DNA from 3 places in the Bradyrhizobium sp. U531 genome. Region 3 is predicted to be linked to each of the others. Evidence: predicted binding sites of a transcription regulator. Region 3 holds the regulator's gene; each other region holds the start of a gene.
What was found. The regulator PhoB, encoded in region 3, activates phosphate uptake and scavenging genes when phosphate is short. The targets are predictions, from matches to a motif close to TGTCATNNANCTGTCAT.
Positions count from the first base shown of each region.

Region 1: a site for PhoB is predicted at 5,686-5,702, ahead of phnF (phosphonate metabolism transcriptional regulator PhnF). Genes of this name have one in related genera too.
Region 2: a site for PhoB is predicted at 3,903-3,919, ahead of ugpB (sn-glycerol-3-phosphate ABC transporter substrate-binding protein UgpB). Genes of this name have one in related genera too.

Region 1 is NZ_JASVEN010000004.1:135,976-143,273, forward strand. It holds gene QRQ56_RS20145 (alpha-D-ribose 1-methylphosphonate 5-triphosphate diphosphatase) at 1-323, opposite strand, end outside; gene QRQ56_RS20150 (chloramphenicol acetyltransferase) at 320-979, opposite strand; gene phnC (phosphonate ABC transporter ATP-binding protein) at 1,152-1,961, shown strand; gene phnD (phosphonate ABC transporter substrate-binding protein) at 2,028-2,963, shown strand; gene phnE (phosphonate ABC transporter, permease protein PhnE) at 3,037-3,921, shown strand; gene phnE (phosphonate ABC transporter, permease protein PhnE) at 3,948-4,763, shown strand; gene phnF (phosphonate metabolism transcriptional regulator PhnF) at 4,923-5,651, opposite strand; gene phnG (phosphonate C-P lyase system protein PhnG) at 5,771-6,235, shown strand; gene phnH (phosphonate C-P lyase system protein PhnH) at 6,240-6,848, shown strand; gene QRQ56_RS20190 (carbon-phosphorus lyase complex subunit PhnI) at 6,852-7,298, shown strand, end outside.
Region 2 is NZ_JASVEN010000002.1:371,827-379,124, forward strand. It holds gene aroA (3-phosphoshikimate 1-carboxyvinyltransferase) at 1-565, opposite strand, end outside; gene QRQ56_RS13595 (TIGR02300 family protein) at 676-1,083, shown strand; tRNA gene QRQ56_RS13600 (tRNA-Ala) at 1,182-1,257, shown strand; gene QRQ56_RS13605 (MarR family winged helix-turn-helix transcriptional regulator) at 1,322-1,780, opposite strand; gene QRQ56_RS13610 (organic hydroperoxide resistance protein) at 1,932-2,357, shown strand; gene QRQ56_RS13615 (CaiB/BaiF CoA transferase family protein) at 2,535-3,752, shown strand; gene ugpB (sn-glycerol-3-phosphate ABC transporter substrate-binding protein UgpB) at 3,974-5,290, shown strand; gene ugpA (sn-glycerol-3-phosphate ABC transporter permease UgpA) at 5,341-6,222, shown strand; gene ugpE (sn-glycerol-3-phosphate ABC transporter permease UgpE) at 6,222-7,070, shown strand; gene QRQ56_RS13635 (sn-glycerol-3-phosphate import ATP-binding protein UgpC) at 7,084-7,298, shown strand, end outside.
Region 3 is NZ_JASVEN010000017.1:11,666-18,963, reverse strand. It holds gene pstS (phosphate ABC transporter substrate-binding protein PstS) at 1-587, shown strand, start outside; gene pstC (phosphate ABC transporter permease subunit PstC) at 786-1,775, shown strand; gene pstA (phosphate ABC transporter permease PstA) at 1,780-2,631, shown strand; gene pstB (phosphate ABC transporter ATP-binding protein PstB) at 2,628-3,446, shown strand; gene phoU (phosphate signaling complex protein PhoU) at 3,458-4,174, shown strand; gene phoB (phosphate regulon transcriptional regulator PhoB) at 4,197-4,904, shown strand; gene QRQ56_RS38085 (GcrA family cell cycle regulator) at 5,148-5,660, opposite strand; gene QRQ56_RS38080 (aspartate aminotransferase family protein) at 6,118-7,298, shown strand, end outside.

The DNA.
Region 1 (7,298 bases), on a different contig from region 3:
CGCAAGCCCGGCTCCCACGAGCAGGTCGTGGCGTGAAACACCGTGGTGATGCCGTTGCTGATGGCCTGGCGATCGCTGTCGGCAAGCGCGACGTCAATGGGGAAGTCGACACCGGCGCGGGGCATCATCTGCCGCTCGAAGGCGTCGCCATGCAGGTCGACGATGCCGGGCAGCACCAGCAGGTTGCGTGCGTCGATCGCCAGCTTCATCCGCCCGCGAGAAGCGTCGATCTCCGTGATATCAGTTCCGGATATGGCGAGTGAGGTTTCGACGAGCTCGGCGCCGATCAGGGCCCGGCCGCCTTCGAGGAAAATGTCTGTCACGCGACCGCGCTTCGCTTGCTGGCAGGGAGAGCTGCTCGTGCTTCGTATGTCGCGAGAAAATCTTCAATCCCGAGCTTGCGGAAATCGGGCAGCGCTTCACGCAATTTGTCGTGATCCCAGTCCCACCAGGCAAGCCGGGCGAGCCGCCCGGCCATCTCCTCCGAGAACCGCCGGCGCACGATCCGTGCGGGATTGCCGGCGACGATGGTGTACGCCGGCACGTCCTTGGTGACGATGGCGCCGGCCGCGATCACCGCGCCGGTGCCGATATTGCGGCCCGGCAGGACGATCGCGCCATGACCGATCCAGACGTCGTGGCCGATATGGATGTGATGCTGGCGCCGCCAGTCGAAGAACTCGGCGTCGTCGCTCTCGCCTTCGAAGTAGGCGCTGGAGCGGTAAGTGAAATGCGCCTGGGTCGCGCGGTGCATCGGATGGTTGCCGGGATTGATCCGCGTCATCGCCGCGATCGAGCAGAATTTTCCGATCGTCGTGTAGGTGATCTGGGCGTCGTTCACGACATAGGAGTAATCGCCCATCGCCACTTCGTGCAGGATGGTGCGCGCGCCGACCTCGGTATAGGCGCCGAGCCTGGTCTCGTGCAGCTTGGCCGAGGGATCGATGGTCGGGTGAACCGAGAGAGCTTTGGCGGCCATGTTGAATCCGAGCTGCGGGGCGGACGTTCCTCTTCGGGCGGCGCGATGACGATGTCATGACAGGGCGATGACAGGGGATGAAGTGTGTAGGATCGCCGCACCGCAACGCGCCTGTCACACAAGTGTTAAGCGCGGGCGTTAGCGGTGGGCTCCAGCTAATCTGGAGCTCTGCATGCTGGTGGTGGATGGTCTGACGTGTCGCTTCGGCGCAAAAGCCGCGGTGGACGACGCTTCGTTTCAAATCTCCCCCGGCGGCTTCGTCGGTGTGATCGGACGCTCCGGCGCGGGCAAGTCGACGCTGCTGCGGAGCATCAACCGCCTGGTAACGCCGACGCAGGGCAAGGTCCTGTTCGACGGCCTCGACGTCACCGCGCTGCGCGGCAAGGAGCTGCGGCAGTGGCGTGCGCGCTCGGCGATGATCTTCCAGCAATTCAACCTGGTCGGCCGGCTCGACGTCCTCACTAACGTCCTGATGGGACGGCTCGCGACGATGCCGGCCTGGCGGTCGCTGTCGCAGATCTGGCCGGAGCAGGACAAGGCGCTGGCGATGTCCGCGCTCGAGCAGTTCGACATCGCTTCGCTCGCCGCGCAGCGCGCCGACCAGCTCTCCGGCGGCCAGCAGCAGCGCGTCGCGATCGCCCGTGCGCTGGTGCAGCAGCCCGACATCATCCTCGCCGACGAGCCGATCGCCTCGCTCGATCCGCGCAACACCAAGATCGTGATGGATGCGCTTCTGCGCATCAACAAGCATTTCGGCATCACCGTGCTCTGCAACCTCCACTCGCTCGATCTCGCGCGCTCCTATTGCGATCGCCTGATCGGCATGGCCGCGGGCCACGTGGTGTTCGACGGCGCGCCGTCCGCGCTGACCGACCACGTCGCCCGCGAACTCTACGACCTCGAAGCCGCCGACGTCATGGGCGGCACGCCCGTGCCGGCGCCCGAGGGCGTGCCGGCACTTGGAACGGCCGCGGCCGCCTGAGAACGCCACACCTGTTTCGCTATCAGTTTTTTGCGTCAACCGACCCCAACCGATGAAGAGGGTAACATGATCACTCGCAGACTGGTTCTCGCCGGCGTTGCCGCGCTCGCGTTCACGGCCTCGGCCTCCGCCGAGGATTGGAAGGCCAAATATCCCGAGCTGACCTTTGCGGTCGTTCCGGCCGAGAATGCCTCCGGCGTCACCGAGCGATGGGCGCCGTTCATGACTTATCTCTCCAAGGAACTGGGCGTGAAGGTCACACTGCGCATTGCCAACGACTACGCCGCCGTCATCGAAGGCCAGCGCGCCGGCAACATCCACATCGCCAGCTACGGCTCGGCTTCGTTCGCCCGCGCCCGCCTCACCGGCGTCAAGACCGATGCCTTCGCCAACGACATCAACGCCGATGGTTCGACCGGCTATTACTCGGTGTTCTTCGTCAAGGCGAACAGCGCCTACAAGAAGATCGACGACCTCAAGGGCAAGAACCTCGGCCTGGTCGATCCCAACTCGACCTCGGGCAACAACGTGCCGCGCTTCGAGCTCGACAAGATGGGCATCCCGGATGCCGACACCTATTTCAGCAAGGTCGTCTTCACCGGCAGCCACGAGAACGCGATGCTGGCGTTGTCGCAAGGAACGGTCGATGTCGCCGCCAACCAGTGGACCACCGACGACGATTCCACGCTGGCGCAGATGCTGACCAAGGGCATGCTGAAGAATGCCGACGGCTCGGCGATGAAGAAGGACGATTTCCGCATCATCCACAAATCGGCACCGATCATCAACGGTCCCTACGCCTACAACTCCGAGCTGCCTGACGACGCCAAGGCCGCCATCGCGAAAGCCTTCTTCGACGCGCCGGCCAAGGACAAGGCGGCGTTCGATCGCCTCCAGGACGGCCAGAAGAAGGGCTTCAATCACGCCACCACCAAGGATTGGGATGGCACGATCGAGCTGATCAAGTTCGTCGACGCGCTGCGTAAGAAGAAGGCGTCCTGAGGTTCGGGACGATGCCACTGGAGCCGGGTCCATCGACCCGGCTCTTTCTTTGACCGGACCTGATTCCACGCCGATGACAACAGCGGTTTCGATCCTCCCCGAGCAGCAGCTTGCCGTGCTCAACGCCGCCTATCGCCGGGCGGTCGGGCGCAAGCGGCTTCGTCTATTGGGAGGATTCGCGATCTTCATGGCGGCGCTGGTCCTCGCCGGGATCGGCGCCGAAGTGAATTTGCGCACGCTCTTCACTTATTTCGGCAATTTCGTCAGCTATTTCGATCGCATCCTCACCCTCGACAGCGGCCAGCGCGTCTGGACCGATGTCGGCGAATGGCTCTGGGGCTGGCGCAAATGGCTGAAGATGCTGGGTGAGACCGTGCTCATCAGCTATGTGGGCACGCTGATCGGCGCCACTCTCGCATTCTGTCTGAATTTCTTCGCGGCCGAGAACACGTCGCCCGCGCCCTGGCTGCGCTTCGTCGTCCGGCGCCTGCTGGAATTCGCCCGCACCGTTCCCGGCATCGTGTTCGCACTGGTGTTCGTGATCGCCTTTGGGCTCGGGCCGATGGCCGGCGTGCTCGCGATCGCCATCCATTCCACCGGCGCGCTCGGCAAGCTGTTCTCGGAGATCGTCGAGAATGCCGACATGAAGCCGGTCGAGGGCATCCGCTCGACCGGGGCGAGCTGGCTGTCCTGCATGCGTTTCGCGATCGTGCCGCAGGTGACAGCGGGCTATGCCAGCTACGCGCTGCTGCGGTTCGAGATCAACGTTCGCGAGGCCTCGGTGATGGGCTTCGTCGGCGCCGGCGGCATCGGCCAGGAGCTCGTCGTCGCCATCCGCAAATTCTATTACTCCGACGTCAGCGCCATTCTGCTCACCATCATCGTCACCGTCTTCATCATCGACATCGCCACCGGCTGGCTGCGCGGCCACCTGTTTGGCAAGGAGGCGCGGACGTGACGCCGCACAAGGTCGATCCGCGCGAGATGCGCGCGCGCTATCCCGATGTGTTCGATCGGCCGGCCTCGGCGCGGCTCGCCTTGCCCGCGACCATCGTCGCGGCGTTCGCGGTCCTGGTCTACGGCCTCGTCGATCTCGATTTTTCGCCGTCGCGGTTCCTCGCGGGGCTCAGCCAGCTCGGCTGGATCAGCCTGATGATGATCCCGCCGGATCCCGGCACCTCGTTGCCGATCTATCTGAAGGCGCTCGGCGAGACGCTGTCGATCGCGCTGCTCGGCACCACGCTCGCCGCCGTGTTCGCTCTGCCGGTCAGCCTGCTGGCGGCGCGCAACGTCGTGCCGTCGATCATGCTGCGCTTTCCGGTACGCCGTTTCCTCGATTCGATCCGCGGCGTCGACACGCTGATCTGGGCGCTGGTCTGGATCAACGTCGTCGGGCTCGGCCCGTTCGCCGGCGTGCTCGCCATCGCCGTGTCGGATTTCGGCGCGTTCGGAAAACTGTTCTCGGAGGCGATCGAGGGCGCCGACCAGAAGCAGGTCGAAGGCATCCGCGCCTCCGGCGGCAGCGCGCTGCACGAGATCCGCTTTGGTCTTTTGCCGCAGGTCCTGCCTGTGATCGCGGGCCAGGTGCTGTACTTCATCGAATCCAACACCCGCTCGGCCACCATCATCGGCATCGTCGGCGCCGGTGGCATCGGCCTGCAGCTCGCCGAGCAGATCCGTGTGCTGGAATGGCAGAAGGTGTCGTTCCTGATCCTGATGATTTTGGTTGCCGTCGCCGCGATCGATTTCGTCTCGAGCAAGCTGCGCTTTGCGATCATCGGGCGGCGGGCGGTGGCGTAGTTTTCCCTTCTCCCCTTGTGGGAGAAGGTGGCGCGAAGCGCCGGATGAGGGGTCCTGTCCACGCATTCAAATGAGAGATGAGCTCGCGGAGAGAACCCCTCACCCGTCTCGCCGCTGCGCGGCGAGCCACCCTCTCCCACAAGGGGAGAGGGAAGAGAGCTACGGCTCCACCAGAAATTCCACCCGCTCGGCCGCGAACCGCGAGTGCTTGGTCACCAGCGGCTTGCCGTCGAGGTCGTGGTCGGTGGCGTCGACCACCAGGATCGGCCGCCCCAGCGGCAGGTCGAGCCGCGCGGCATCCGTCGCATCGACGATGCCGGCGGTGATTCGGGTCGCGCCGCGGCGATAGTCGCGCACGCCGAAATGCGCGAGCAGCTTCGTCATCGAGCGCGTTGCGGCGAACACGCTGCCCGCGCCCGGGAACAGCTCGGCCGACAGCCAGGTCGTGGACACGCAGATCGGCGTACGGTCGGCGAGGCGAATCGCCTCGATCCGCACCAGCGGCGCGCCGGCCTTCAGGCCAAGCTCGCGCGCCAGCTCCCGCGTCGCGACGTCCTCGGAGGCCTCGATCAATTGGCCGCGCGGCTCGCGGCCGCCGGCGCCGACGATCTCGGAGAAGCGCGTGCGTGAGCGCAGGGGATAAGCGAGCTTCTGAGCCTCGACATAGGTGCCGCTGCCGCGCTCGGCGCGCACCAGGCCACGTTCGGCAAGGGCGGCGAGCGCGCGCCGCACGGTGTGGCGGTTCACGCGATAAGTCTCGGCGATCTCCATCTCGCCCGGCAGCTTGTCGCCGGCCGCAAAGCGGCCGTCGGCGATGCCGCGCTCGATGCCGTCGGCAACGAGGCGCCACAGCGCGACGCCCGACGAGGCTGTGTCTTGCATGCTCATATCGCCGGTCAGCCTAGCTCAGAAATCACGGTCTTGTCACGAAACAGTCATGGCGCTCCCGTATGAAGTTGTCTATTATCATAGACAACTTCGGCGCGGCAAGTTCTATCAAAGGTTCGGTGGATCGGGTGACCCAGCACAACAACCAGCAAGCCCAGCGCAAGGCCGCCATGGCCGTGCTGGCGCACGCGGAGGCGGGCGAGATCGCCGCCCGCCTCCGCGACTTCACCCTTCCGGCCCATCAGGACCTGCGCACGCCCGAAAACGGCCTCGTCATGCTGCGCGGCCGGGTCGGCGGCGACGGCGCGCCCTTCAACCTCGGCGAAGCCACGGTGTCGCGCGCGGCGGTGCGGCTTGCGAGCGGCGAGGTCGGCTTCGGCTACACGCTCGGGCGCGACGGCGAGAAGGCGCGGCTGATCGCCCTGTGCGATGCGCTGGTGCAGTCCAGGGATTTCGGCGCCGCGGTCGAGCGCGACGTGATCGCGCCGTTGCGCGCGGAGTTGATGCGCAGGCGCAAGCAGGCGGCGGAAAAGACCGCCGCGACGAAGGTTGATTTCTACACCATGGTGCGCGGTGAGGGCTGAGATCATGACCACGATTGCGGAACTGCCGCCGGGCTTCGCCGACAAGGTGCTGTCGGCGCAATCGACCTTTCGTTCGGTGATGGACGCGATGGCGCGGCCGGGCTCGGTCCAGCGCATCGTGCCGGGTGCGGGCACGCCCGATCGGATGATGCGCGGCACCGCCGCGATCGCGCTGACCCTGTTCGATCACGACACGCCGCTCTGGCTCGATACCGGGATGGCGGAGAGCACGGACGTGCTGAAATGGCTGAAATTTCACACCGGCGCGCCGGTGGTGCAGGATTCCTCGGTCGCAAGCTTTGCCCTGATCGGTGACGGCGCCCTGTTGCCGGCGCTGGAGCGCTTCGCGCTCGGTACCAGCGAATATCCTGACCGCTCGACCACTGTGATCCTGCAGGTCGAGAGCCTCGAGGCTGGACGTCCCTTCGAGTTGCGCGGCCCCGGCATCGACGGCGTCACGATGCTGCAGGCCACGATCACGCCGCACGATCTGTTCGAGCGCCTGCGCATCAACGAGCCGCTGTTTCCGCGCGGCATCGATGTGGTGCTGGTCGCCGATGACGCATTGGTCGCGATCCCCCGCACCATTCGCGTCGTGAGCAAGGAAAGCTGAAGCATGTATGTCGCAGTCAAAGGCGGCGAACGCGCCATCGAGAACGCCCATCGCCTGCTCGCCCACAAGCGGCGCGGCGACCAGGGCGTCGCGGAGATCACGCTCGACCAGATCTCGGAGCAGCTTGGCCTCGCCGTCGATCGCGTCATGAGCGAAGGCTCGCTCTACGATCGCGAGCTCGCGGCGCTCGCCATCAAGCAGGCGCGCGGCGACTTGATCGAGGCGATCTTCCTGGTGCGCGCCTTCCGCGCCACACTGCCGCGTTTCGGCGCCAGCGAGCCGGTCGATACCGGCGCGATGCGGGTGCAGCGGCGGGTGTCCTCGACCTTCAAGGACATTCCAGGCGGCCAGATTCTCGGGCCGACCTTCGACTACACGCATCGCCTGCTCGATCCCTCGCTCGCGCAAGGTTTTGTGCCGGATGTGCCGGCCGAGGCCGAAGCCTCGACG
Region 2 (7,298 bases), on a different contig from region 3:
GGGTCGTGTAGGTGATCGGAAGCGGATCGCGCGCGCCTTGAAGGGTCAGGGGCAGGCGGCCGCCCTCACCTCCGGTGACGACTTTCGCGCCCATCTTCTCCAGGGGATCGAGAATCCGGCGCATGGGGCGGCTGCGCAGCGAGGCATCGCCGTCGAACACCGCCGAGATCGGGCAGCCGGCGACGGCGCCCATGACCAGCCGGCAACCGGTGCCGGAATTGCCGAAATCCAGGGGCGCTTTGGGCTGGGCGAAGCCTGCGACACCTCCCCCGTTGACCTTCCAGGCAAAATCCCCGGTGCGCTCGACCCTGGCGCCCAGCGCCTGCATGGATTTGGCGGTGTTGAGGACGTCCTCGCCCTCGAGCAGGCCCGAAATCCGGGTTTCGCCGACCGCGAGCGCGCCCAGGATGAGCGCGCGGTGGGAGATCGACTTGTCCCCGGGCACCCGTACTGTCCCGGTCAGGGGACCGCTGGCGCGCGACTGAAGCGGCCTCGTTTGGTCGGAATGGGTCACGATAATGTCCTTGGATGCACCCTCGAGGGGGCTGGAGGGCAGGTACCACATGGTCCGAGCCCCGTCACGGACATGTCGTTCTCCCGTAATGCGCTATTGACAGCGGGCCGCCAACTAGCCAAGTGAAGCACCGCTTTTCAGACATTCCCAGGATTCCTGCCGTGGCCAAGTCCGAACTCGGAACCAAACGTATTTGCCCGACCACGGGCAAGAAATTCTACGACCTCAATAAGAGCCCGGTGATCTCGCCCTATACCGGCGAAGTGGTGCCGATCGCTCCCGTGGCTCCCGCGCGCGTTCCTCGCGGTGCCGAAGCTCGCCACGCTGCAGCCGCCGACACCACGCCGGAGCCGGCAGAGGTCGAGGAGGTCTCGCTCGAGGAGGCCGATGCCGAGGAGAACACCGGCAAGGTCAAGGCTGCCGTGCCTGAATCCGAGGACGATATCGAAGTCGACGAGACCCTCGACGACGACGATGACGACGATTCGACCTTCATTGCCGACGAAGAAGAGGGCGATGAGGACGTGACCGACATCATTGGTGATGTCGGAGGTGATGAAGAGACTTGAGATCAGCCCTGATCTGTGAAAAAGGGTGCACCGCGCGAGTCGCTTGAGAGCGCTCGCCGGCCGGGACGGATCCCCCAGGATCCTCCTATCTGGACTTCGGGGCCATAGCTCAGCTGGGAGAGCGCTTGCATGGCATGCAAGAGGTCGGCGGTTCGATCCCGCCTGGCTCCACCAGCCTTCGCGAAGCGAAGGCTGTCTCGCCGAAGCCCGCAGGGCGAAGGCGGACTCTCGCGAGGCGCTACTCCCCAATCACCGCATTCAATCGATCCCGTAGCGCCACGATCTCGTCTTTCATCGCGATCAGCTCGGACACCGAGCAATCCGAGGCCGCCAGGATCGACTGCGGCACGGCGCGCGCTTTCTCCTTCAGCGCATGGCCCTGGGCCGTCAGCGCGATCAGCACCTGGCGCTCGTCCTCGCTGGAGCGGGTGCGCTTGACGAGGTGCGCCGCTTCCAGCCGCTTGAGCAGCGGCGTCAGCGTGCCCGAATCCAGGAACAGCCGCTCGCCGATATCCTTGACCGGCACGTCGTCGCGCTCCCACAGCACCAGCATCACCAGATATTGCGGATAGGTCAGGCCGAGCCGGTCGAGCAGCGGCTTGTAGACGCGGTTGAAGGCGTGCGCAGCCGAATAGACCGCAAAGCAGATCTGGTTGTCGAGCTTTTGCGGATCGAGGGTCGATAGTTTCCGGGCCATGGGGATCTCGCGGGATTTGCCTCATTCTGGGGCCGGACGGCCGCAGATTCAATTGCGAACAATTAAATGTGAGGCTCCCCAATTTCAATTGCGCGCAATCTAATTGTCTGCGATATAGAACGCACCCCATCGAAACCCAAGGGAGACGACAATGTCCGTGAACGTCCTCTACAAGACCAGCGCCAAGGCCACCGGCGGCCGCGACGGCCATGCTGCAACCCTCGACGGCGCGCTCGACGTCAAGCTCACCACGCCGAAGGAGCTCGGCGGTGGCGGCGGCGCCGGCAACAATCCCGAGCAGCTGTTCGCGGCCGGCTATGCGGCCTGCTTCATCGGCGCGATGAAGTTCGTGGCCTCGCAGGGCGGCCCCAAGGTTCCCGCGGATGCCTCCGTCACCTCGACCGTCGGCATCGGCCCGCGCTCCGAGGGCGGCTTCGGCCTCGATATCGACCTCGCCGTTTCGCTGCCGGGCCTCGCCCGCAGCGAAGCCGAGGCGCTGGTCGAGAAGGCGCACCAGGTGTGCCCCTACTCCAACGCCACGCGCGGCAATGTCGACGTTCGCCTGACGGTCGTCTGACCGGAACGGCGGATTGGCTGGCCCGGGATCCCCCTCGGGCCGGCCGCTTCTGCTTGATTTGCCATTCCGCGGGATAGTCGCACCGCGGCGCATGCGGCCCTACGCATCAAGCCATTGCTGGCGCAAAAAAACCTCGCTAGGCCTGTGGTCAATGATCGACACAGGGGAAGCGACGGCATGACTGAAGCAGCCAGTTCTGAAGCAGCAACGGGCGCAATGAGCGGACTGCGCGTCATCGATCTCACGCGCGTGCTCGGCGGTCCCTACTGCACCCAGATCCTGGCCGACCATGGCGCCGACGTGATCAAGGTCGAGCCGCCCGCCGGCGACGAGGTGCGCGAATGGGGCCCTCCCTTCCACGAGGAAGACGCGGCCTATTTCATCGGCATCAACCGCAACAAGCGCTCGATCGGCCTCGACCTCGCCTCCGAGGGCGGCCGCGCCGTGCTGCTGAAGATGCTGGAGACGGCCGACGTCCTGATCGAGAATTTCAAGCCGGGCACGCTGGAGAAATGGGGCATCGGCAACGACGTGCTCAGCCAGAAATTCCCGCGCCTCGTGCATTGCCGGATCTGCGGCTTCGGCGCTGACGGCCCGCGCGGCGGCAATCCCGGCTACGACGCCATCATCCAGGCCATGACCGGCATGATCGCGGCGACCGGCTCGCTCGAGAGCGGCCCGATGCGGATCGGCGTGCCTCTCGTCGACATCGGCACCGGACTTTACGCGGCGATCGGCATCCTGATGGCGCTGTCGGAGCGGCAGCGTTCCGGCAAGGGCCAGTTCCTGGAGACGACGTTGTACGAGACCGGCCTTGCCATCATGCATCCGCACACCGCGAACTACTTCATGCATGGCAAGCCGCCCGGCCTCACCGGCAACGAGCACCCGAACCTCGTGCCTTACGCGATCTTCCCGACCAAGACCGACAACATCTTCATCGGCGTCGGCAATGACGGCACCTTCCGCAAGCTCGCCAAGGAGATCGGCAAGCCGGAGCTCGGCACCGACCCGCGCTTCGCCCGCAACAAGGACCGCATCGCCAACCGCGAGGCACTGCGCGCCGAGCTCGCCGCCGTGTTCAGCCAGCACGAGGCCGAGCCGCTGTGCAATCGCCTGCTGGCCGCAGGCCTGCCCGCAGGCCCCGTGCAGAAGATCGACCAGGCGTTGACCAACGCCCACACGATCGCGCGCGGCGATATTATCGAGAAGGACTGGTACAAGGGCGTGGCCTCGCCGATCCGGCTCGACCGCAGCAAGCCGAGCCTGCGCCGGCTGCCGCCGAAATTCAGCCAGCACTCGGCGGAAGTGCTGGGCGAGTTCGGCTACTCCAAGGCCGAGATCGACGCGATGGTCGAAAAGGGCACGGTCTGCGGCCCCGAGCGCAAGCGCTAGCGGCCCCCGCCTCCCTCCAACGAATGATGCCGCACTGCGGCGCGGGCACGATAGTGCACCGCGAACGGAGGAAGCTGCCCACTTCGTCTTCGCCTAATTGACGACTTCCCATTTGGCAGCGCTTGCTGCTTTCGTTTCTCCCGCTTACACAGTCATGTGAACGTCATATGGCGCTGCTAGCGCAAGCGCTTCTTTAGTGACGGGCAAGGGAGGTTTTCTTGATGGCTCTTCGACAATTTGGCACGGCTGCTGCTGTTGCACTCGCGGTTGGTCTCGGCGCTTCGCCGGCCCTGGCCGTGACGGAAATCCAGTGGTGGCACGCCATGACCGGCGCGAACAACGACGTCATCGTCAAGCTCGCCAATGATTTCAATGCCGCGCAGAGCGACTACAAGGTGATCCCCACCTACAAGGGCAACTACGCCGATACGATGAACGCGGGCATCGCCGCGTTCCGCGCCGGCAACGCCCCGCACATCATGCAGGTGTTCGAGGTCGGCACCGCCACCATGATGGCCGCGACCGGCGCCGTGAAGCCTGTCTACAAGCTGATGGCCGACGCCGGCGAGAAGTTCGATCCCAAGATCTACCTGCCCGCCATCACCGGCTACTACTCCACCTCGAAGGGCGAGATGCTGTCGTTCCCCTTCAACTCGTCGTCGACCGTCATGTGGGTCAATCTCGACGAGCTGAAGAAGGCCAATGTCGCGATCCCAAAGACCTGGCCCGAAACGTTTGAGGCCGCCAAGAAGCTCCATGACAACGGTCATGCGACCTGCGGCTTCTCCAATTCCTGGGTCACCTGGGTCAATCTCGAGCAGCTCTCCGCCTGGCACAACGTGCCGCTGTCGAGCAAGGCCAACGGCCTCGACGGCTTCGACACCAAGCTCGAGTTCAATGGTCCGCTCCAGGTCAAGCATCTCGAGAAGCTGGTCGAGCTGCAGAAGGACAAGACCTACGATTATGCCGGCCGCACCAACACCGGCGAGGGCCGCTTCACCTCGGGCGAATGTCCGCTCTATCTGACCTCGTCGGCATTCTTCGGCAACGTCAAGGCGCAGGCCAAGTTCGCCTTCACCGCGGTGCCGATGCCCTATTACCCCGACGTCAAGGGCGCGCCGCAGAACTCCATCATCGGCGGCGCTTCGCTCTGGGTCATGGGCGGCAAGCCGGCCGAGGAGTACAAGGGCGTTGCTAAATTCCTGACCTTCCTCTCGGACACCGATCGCCAGGTCTATATCCACAAGGCCTCGGGCTATCTGCCGATCACCAAGGCGGCTTACGAGAAGGCCAAGGCCGAGGGCTTCTACAAGGATCAGCCCTATCTCGAGACCCCGCTGCTCGAGCTGACCAACAAGGAGCCGACCGAGAATTCGCGCGGCCTGCGCCTTGGCAATATGGTCCAGCTGCGTGACGTCTGGGCGGAAGAGATCGAGCAGGCGCTCGCCGGCAAGAAGACCGCCAAGCAGGCGCTGGACGCGGCCGTCGAACGCGGCAACACCATGCTGCGTCAGTTCGAAAAGACCGCCGTGAAGTAAGGCAACGCACGGCAGGCCGGTGAACCCGGCCTGCCGCTGCTGCTGGCATCATGCAAAAGCAAGCCATTTTCCAATCGAAGCTGTTGCCTTACGCGCTGGTTGCGCCGCAGCTCGCGATCGTCCTGATTTTCTTCTACTGGCCGGCCCTGCAGGCCGTGATCCAGTCCTTCCTGCTCCAGGACGCCTTTGGTCTGTCCACCAGCTTCGTCTGGTTCGACAATTACGTCGAGCTGTTCAGCGACCCCGCCTATTTCGAATCGATCCTGCGCACCTTCTTCTTCTCGTTCGCCATCGCGGTCTCCTCGCTGTCCTTTGCACTGCTGCTCGCGGTGATGGCGGACAAGCCGCTGCGCGGCTCGACGCTCTACCGCACGCTGCTGATCTGGCCCTATGCGGTGGCGCCGCCGGTCGTCGGCGTGCTCTGGATCTTCATGCTGCATCCCTCGCTCGGCGTGCTCTCGCGCTATCTGCGCGCAATGGGCATCGACTGGAATCCGCTGCTCGACGGCGACCAGGCCGCCAGCCTGATCATCCTCGCCGCCGCCTGGAAGCAGATCTCCTACAACTTCCTGTTCTTCCTCGCCGGCCTGCAGGCCATTCCCAAAAGCGTGCTCGAAGCCGCCGCGATCGACGGCGCGCGCCCGATGCGCCGGTTCTGGACCGTGACCTTCCCGCTGCTGTCGCCGACCATCTTCTTCCTGCTGGTCGTCAACATCGTCTATGCCTTCTTCGACACGTTCGGCATCATCGACACCATGACCCGCGGCGGTCCCGGCAAGTCGACGGAAACGCTGGTCTACAAGGTCTATTCCGACGGCCTGCTCGGCGGCAATCTCGGCAGCTCGGCGGCACAATCGGTGGTCCTGATGGTCATGGTCATCGTGCTCACGGGAATCCAGTTCCGCTTCGTCGAACGCAAGGTCACCTACTGATGGTCGAGGACGAGGGCATCCGGCGCTACGTCGCCCATTTCATCCTCTGGATCGGGATCGCGATCGTGGCCTTCCCGGTCTACATCGCGATCGTCGCCTCGACACAGGACAACGCGCTGATCGCGAACGGGCAGATGTCCCTGCTGCCGGGCGGCCATTTCTTCGAGACTTACTACCAGACCATCTTCGTCGGCACGAGCGGCTCGACCCGCGAGCCGGTCGGCAACATGATGCTGAACTCGCTGGTGATGGCGCTCGCGATCGCGATCGGCAAGATCGCGATCTCGATCATCTCGGCCTATGCGATCGTGTATTTCCGCTTTCCGTTCCGCATGCCGATCTTCTGGATCATCTTCATCACCCTGATGCTGCCGGTCGAGGTGCGCATCTATCCGACCTACAAGATCGTCGCCGATCTGCACATGCTCGACAGCTATGCGGGCCTCGCGCTGCCGCTGATCGCCTCGGCCACGGCGACGCTGCTGTTCCGCCAGTTCTTCATGACCGTGCCGGACGAGCTGCTCGAAGCCTCGCGCATCGACGGCGCCGGCCCGTTGCGGTTCTTCTGGGATACGCTGCTGCCGCTGTCGCGCACCAACATGGCGGCGCTGTTCGTGATCCTGTTCATCCTCGGCTGGAATCAATATCTCTGGCCGCTGCTCATCACCACCCGCGACGACATGCAGACCATCCAGGTCGGCATCCGCAAGATGATCACCACCACCGACGCGCTGACCGAATGGCCGATCGTGATGGCAACCGCCGTGCTGGCCATGCTGCCGCCGGTGTTCGTCGTCGTCGTGATGCAGAAGCTGTTCGTGCGCGGACTGGTCGAGACGGAAAAGTAAGAAGCGAGTTTTCATGGCTAACGTCACCCTGCGCAACGTCCGCAAGACCTACCCCGGCGGCTTCGAAGCCATCAAAGGCGTCAACGTCGATGTCGGCGACGGACAGTTCTGCGTGCTGGTCGGCCCCTCCGGCTGCGGCAAGTCCACGCTGCTGCGCATGGTCGCAGGGCTGGAGACCGTCACCGGCGGCGAGATCGACATCGGCGGTAAGGTCGTCAATCAGGTCGA
Region 3 (7,298 bases):
ACGTGAAGCTGCCCTCGGACGCCATCACCGTGGTGCGCCGTTCGGACGGCTCGGGCACCACCTTCAACTTCACCAACTACCTCGCCAAGGCCAGCGCCGACTGGAAGAGCAAGGTCGGTGAGGGCACCGCGGTCGAGTGGCCGGTCGGCGTCGGCGCCAAGGGCAACGAAGGCGTGTCGGGCAACATCAGCCAGACCAAGAACTCGATCGGCTATGTCGAGTACGCCTATGCCAAGCAGAACAAGCTGACCTACACCGGTCTCGTCAACAAGGCCGGCAAGCCGGTGCAGCCGACCGTCGAAGCTTTCCAGGCGGCCGCTTCCAATGCCGACTGGGCCAAGGCGCCCGGCTACTACGTCATCCTGACCGACCAGCCCGGCGAGAAGTCCTGGCCGATCACGGCGGCGACCTTCATCCTCATGCACAAGGATGCCACCGACAAGGCGGCCTCGCAGGAAGCCATCAAGTTCTTCCGCTGGGCCTTCAAGAACGGCGGCAAGGCGGCTGAAGAGCTCGACTACATCCCGATGCCCGAAGGCGTCGTGACCCTGATCGAGAAGACCTGGGCTGCCGAGATCAAGAGCTGAGGCAAGCTCTCGCGTCCCGGACGCGCTGCAGCCCTGGCGATGCAAAGCATCGTCCAGTGCGCTGCAGCGCTGAGCCGGGACCCACAAGAACTGGGCCCCGGATCAGCGGCGCACCGCTTCGCGCTGCACCGTATCCGGGGCACGGGACCCAACAGGCAAGAACAAGTATAGTCAGTACAGGGGATCGGCGTGGCAGAGATGGCCGTTCAGAGCGATATAATCGACGACGCCGGACCGTATGACCGCGCCAAGGCCTTGAGCGCGTTCAAGCTCGGCGACGTCACCTTCTACTGGATCACGCGGCTGTCCGCGATCTCGGTGCTGCTGATCCTCGGCGGCATCATCGTCTCGCTGATCGTCGGCGCGTTCCCGGCGATGAAGGAATACGGCTTCTCCTTCCTGTGGACGCAGCGCTGGGCGCCGTCCGCCGATCCGCCGGTGCTCGGCGCGCTCGGGCCGATGTACGGCACGCTCGTCACCTCCTTCATCGCGATGCTCATCGCCATTCCCGTCGGTATCGGCATTGCGATCTTCCTCACCGAGCTCTGCCCGCAATGGCTGCGCCGCCCGATCGGCATGGCGGTCGAGCTGCTCGCCGGCATTCCCTCGATCATCTACGGCATGTGGGGCTTCTTCGTGCTGGGCCCGTTCCTGGCCAACACCTTCCAGCCGTTCATGATCAAGATCTTCGACGGCGTGCCCGTGCTGGGCGCGATCTTCGCAGGTCCCCCGTCCTATCTCAGCACGTTCAACGCCGCGCTGATCCTTGCCATCATGGTGCTGCCCTTCATCACCTCGATCTCGGTCGACGTGTTCAAGACGGTGCCGCCGGTCCTGAAGGAGGCCGCCTACGGCGTCGGCTGCACCACATGGGAAGTCGTCCGCAGCGTGGTGATCCCCTACACCCGCGTCGGCATCATCGGCGGCGTCATGCTGGCGCTGGGCCGCGCGCTCGGCGAGACGATGGCGGTGACCTTCATCATCGGCAACTCGTTCCGCATCTCCTCATCGATCTTCGCGCCGGGCACCACGATCTCGGCGGCGATCGCATCCGAGTTCGCCGAGAGCGACGGCCTGCACCAGTCCGGCCTGATCCTGCTCGGCCTGTTGCTGTTCGTGCTGACGTTCTTCGTGCTGGCCGCCGCGCGGCTGATGCTGATGCGGCTCGACAAGAAGGCGGGGAAGTAACGCCATGGCGCTCAATCCGATCTATTCGCGTCGTCGCCGCAAGGACATCGTGATCCGCGGGCTCTGCTTCGCCGCGGCCGCCTTCGGCGTCACCTGGCTCGCGCTGATCCTGATCACGCTGCTCTACAACGGACTCGCCGGCCTGAACCTCGAGATCTTCGTCGCCGATACGCCGCCTCCGGGATCGACCGAGGGCGGCCTGCGCAACGCGATCGTGGGTTCGATCATCATGACCTTGATCGGCGTCGGCATCGGCGCGCCGCTCGGCCTGTTCGCCGGCACCTATCTCGCCGAATACGGCCGCAACGACAAGCTGACCTCGGTGATCCGCTTCATCAACGACATCCTGCTCTCGGCGCCCTCGATCATCATCGGCCTGTTCATCTATGGCGCGGTGGTGGTGCCGATGCGCGGCTTCTCCGCGATCGCGGGCGCGCTGGCGCTCGCCGTCATCGTGATCCCGGTCGTGCTGCGCACCACCGAGGACATGCTGCTGCTGGTGCCGAATCCGCTGCGCGAGGCAGCCTCGGCGCTCGGCCTGCCGCGCTCGCTGGTGATCAAGCGGATCGCCTATCGCGCGGCCCGGTCGGGCCTCATCACCGGCGTGCTGCTCGCCACCGCCCGCGTCGCCGGCGAGACCGCGCCGCTGCTCTTCACCGCGCTGTCGAACCAGTTCTTCAGCCTCGGCCTGAACAAGACGATGGCCAACCTGCCTGTCACCATCAACAACTTCGTGCAGAGCCCCTACGCCTATTGGAAGCAGCTCGCCTGGAGCGGCGCGCTGCTGATCACGCTCACTGTGCTTGCCCTGAACATTGGCGCCCGCATCATCGGCGCCGAGAGGACTGCAAAATGACCGATCTGTCCGTATCCGTGAGTTCGAACGCTCATCTGGCGTCGCATCCGCTGCCGGAAGCGCCCGCCAAGGTGACGGTGCGCAACCTCAACTTCTATTACGGTGAGCACCACGCGCTGAAGAACATCAACCTGACGCTCGGCGCCAACCGCGTCACGGCGTTCATCGGCCCGTCGGGCTGCGGCAAGTCCACCCTGCTGCGCATCTTCAACCGGATGTACGACCTCTATCCGGGCCAGCGCGCCACCGGCCAGCTGATGCTGGACCAGACCAACATCCTCGACCCCAAGCTCGACCTCAACCTGCTGCGCGCCCGGGTCGGCATGGTGTTCCAGAAGCCGACGCCGTTTCCGATGACGATCTACGAGAACATCGCCTTCGGCATCCGCCTCTACGAGAAGATTTCGAAGTCCGAAATGGACGGTCGCGTCGAGAAGGCGCTGCGCGGCGGCGCACTGTGGAACGAGGTCAAGGACAAGCTCAACGCCTCCGGCCTGTCGCTCTCCGGCGGCCAGCAGCAGCGCCTGTGCATCGCCCGCACCGTCGCGGTGCGCCCCGAGGTGATCCTGTTCGACGAGCCCTGCTCGGCGCTCGACCCGATCTCGACCGCCAAGGTCGAGGAGCTGATCCAGGAACTGTCCGAGAACTACACGATCGCGATCGTCACCCACAACATGCAGCAGGCGGCGCGCGTCTCCGACAAGACCGCCTTCATGTATCTCGGCGAGCTGATCGAGTTCGACGACACCAGCAAGATCTTCACGTCGCCGACCGACCGGCGCACGCAGGATTACATCACCGGCCGGTTCGGCTGAGGAGACGCAATATGGGTACCGAACATACCGCAAAGGCCTTCGACACCGACCTCCAGGAACTCACCCGCCTGGTCGCCGAGATGGGCGGCATCGCCGAGCGCATGATCGTCGATTCCGTCGACGCCCTGATCCGCCGCGATGTTCCGCTCGGCCAGCGCGTCGTTACCGTCGACGCCGAGCTCGACGCGCTGCAGAGGCGCATCGAGGAGCGTGCGGTGCTCACCATCGCCCGCCGCCAGCCGATGGCCGTCGACTTGCGCGAGATCGTCGGCGCCATGCGCGTTGCGACCGATCTCGAGCGCATCGGCGACCTCGCCAAGAACATGGGCAAGCGCGTCGCCGCGCTCGAGACCGATTTCCATCCGCTCAAGCTGTTCCGCGGCCTCGAGCACATGACCGACCTCGTGCAGCAGCAGGTCAAGAGCGTGCTCGACGCCTATGCCGCGCACGATCTGCCGGCTGCGATGGCGGTGTGGAAGGGCGACGAGGAGGTCGACGCGATCTGCACCTCGCTGTTCCGCGAGCTCCTCACCTACATGATGGAGGATCCGCGCAACATCTCGTTCTGCATCCATCTGATGTTCTGCGCCAAGAACATCGAGCGGATCGGCGACCATGCCACCAACATCGCCGAGACCGTGTTCTACATGATCGAGGGTCAGGCGATGACCGACAAGCGGCCGAAGGGCGACATGACGACCTTCGCCACGACGGTCCCCAATACCTGAAGACCTAAGGAGCCACGACCCGATGGGCGCACGCATTATGGTGGTTGAGGACGAGGAAGCTCTCACCGAGCTTCTCCGCTACAACCTCGAAGGCGACGGCTATGACGTCGAGACGGTGATGCGCGGCGACGACGCCGACACCCGGCTCAAGGAGCACATTCCCGACCTGATCGTGCTCGACTGGATGCTGCCGGGCCTGTCCGGCATCGAGCTGTGCCGGCGCCTGCGCACGCGGCCAGACACCAAGCAGCTGCCGATCATCATGCTCACCGCGCGCGGCGAGGAGAGCGAGCGGGTGCGCGGGCTCGCGACCGGCGCCGACGACTACATCGTCAAGCCGTTCTCGGTGCCCGAGCTGCTCGCGCGCGTGAAGGGCCTGCTCAGGCGCGCCAGTCCCGAGCGGCTCGCCACCGTCTTGGCCTATGGCGACATCGAACTCGACCGCGACAAGCGCCGCGTGGCGCGCTCGGGTCGGCCGATCGATCTCGGCCCGACCGAATATCGCCTGCTGGAGTTCTTCCTGGAGCATCCCGGCCGCGTGTTCTCGCGCGAGCAGCTGCTCGACAGCGTCTGGGGCCGCGACATCTACATCGACGAGCGCACCGTCGACGTCCATATCGGCCGCCTGCGCAAGCTGCTCAATCTCGGCCGCGAGCAGGACCCGATCCGCACCGTCCGCGGCGCCGGCTATGCGCTGGACGATCGTTTCGCGAAGGCGGAGCAGACGTAAGGGCGGGCGTGTTGTTGGTTCGCAGCTGCGGCCACGATCTCAGCTGTCATCCCGGGGCGCGCACAGCGCGAGCCCGGGATCCATAACCACAGGCCGTGGTTTGGCGAAGACTCGGTGTGACCATCTCGCGCAACAATTGCGCCCTGTGGTTATGGATCCCCGCGTTCGCGGGGATGACACCGAGTTGGTTGAGGCGCCGCCGAGTGACGGCTGCCGTCCTTGCAGTCAGCGAGATCAGCGACCTCAGCGCGGACCCGGCTTCGCCGGTGCGCGGCGGCGATCGGCGGCGGGCTGATACGCCACGCGCGAGTGCTGGGCGCAGTAGGGCAGGCCGGAGAGTGCCTTGCCGCCGCAGAAGAAGAAATCCGGGCTCGAGGGATCGCCGACCGGCCAGTGGCAGGTCGCCTCGTTCAATTCGAGCAGCGACAGCCGCTGGCTCATCGGCACGACGTTGTCGTAGGTAACGGGCTCGGCCTCGACTTCGACCTCGAAGGCCTGCGCCAGCGCGGTGTTGCCGCGGGCGATGGGGCGCGTCACCCGCATCATGTGCTGCGCGGGGCGCGCCTTGCGCGGTCGCGGCGCTGCCGATGAAGGGCTCTTGGCACGGCCGGACAAGCCGAGCCTGTGCACTTTGCCGATCACGGCATTGCGGGTCACATTGCCGAGCTCAGCTGCGATCTGGCTGGCCGACAATCCGGCCTCCCAGAGCTTTTTCAGCTGCTCGACGCGATCGTCGGACCAGGTCAAAACCGTCATTGCACCCTTTCCCTCGCCGCGCGGCTGCCATGCTGGCGCCCTTGCGGCGAATGCCTAAGCTTCGAAAAACCCGTGCCGCCAGAATCCCTTAAGGCTCGCCGGGCGTGTGACTGACGCCCGAACGTTTACGCCGGTACTTAAGGACTCTTGGGATCAGAACCGCTGCACGAGATGTCGTATCTGACAGCCCAAACGCTACAATATGGCGTGACTCACGCGCAAGAGTCCGCCGACTCGCTTCCACATGTTCCGTGGTGAAAAACCCGCAAAATCGCTACCGCAAGACTACGGAATCAGCGTTTCCCGAGGCTTTCCGGGTGGCATTGACACCCGTTTCACGGGGCATAAGATGGTCCCACGTGCCGCCCTTAAAAGGCGGCACGTTTCGTTTTCCGGGCCGGTCAATGGTGCGTTGCGCAATGCACGCGTCACACCGCCTCAACATCAAGTGACCGTCATGACTAACAGCGCAGCCCCGCATTTGCTCCCCGTTTTTGCCAGGGCCGACCTCGGTTTTGAGCGCGGCGAAGGCTGCTGGCTGATCGCGACCAATGGCGATCGCTATCTCGACTTCACCTCGGGCGTCGCGGTGAACGCGCTCGGCCATTGCCATCCGCATCTGGTCAAGGCGTTGCAGGAGCAGGCGACCAAGCTCTGGCATATGTCGAACCTGTTCCAGAGCCCGGACGGCGAGAAGCTCGCAAACCGCCTGTGCAACGAGAGCTTTGCGGACTTCGTGTTCTTCTGCAATTCCGGCGCCGAGGCGCTTGAGGGCGTGATCAAGCTGGTCCGCCATCATCACTCCTCCAAGGGGCACCCGGAGCGCTATCGCCTCATCACCTTCGAAGGCGCCTTCCACGGCCGCACGCTGGCGACGCTCGCCGCCACCGGCTCCGCGAAATATCTCGAGGGCTTCGGGCCGCCGATGGACGGCTTCGACCAGGTGCCGCATGGCGACATCGAGGCCGTGAAGAAGGCGATCGGGCCAGAGACAGCGGGCATTTTGATCGAGCCGATCCAGGGCGAGGGCGGCGTGCGTTCGGCGCCGCCGACGTTCCTCAAGGCATTGCGCCAGCTCTGCGACGAGAAGGGGCTGCTGCTCGCCTTCGACGAGGTACAGACCGGCATGGGTCGCAGCGGTGATCTGTTCGCCTATCGGCGCACCGGCGTCACGCCCGACGTGATGTCGCTGGCGAAGGCGCTCGGCGGCGGCTTCCCCATCGGCGCGATCCTGGCGACGTCGGAAGCGGCGGCCGGCATGGGCCCCGGATCGCACGGCTCGACCTTCGGCGGCAATCCGCTGGCGATCTCGGCGGCCAACGCCGTGCTCGACGTCATGCTCAAGCCCGGCTTCTTCGACCACGTGCAGAAGATGTCGCTGCTGCTCAAGCAGAAGCTCGCCTCCGTGATCGACCGCCATCCTGACGTCGTCAGCGAGGTGCGCGGCGAGGGCCTCCTGATCGGCATCAAGGCCGTGGTGCCCTCCGGCGATCTCGTCGCGGCCCTGCGCAACGAAAAGCTGCTTACGGTCGGCGCCGGCGACAATGTCGTTCGTTTCCTGCCGCCGTTGATCGTGACCGAGGCCGAGATCGAGGACAGCGTCATCAGGCTCGAGCGCGCCTGCACGGCGATCTCGTC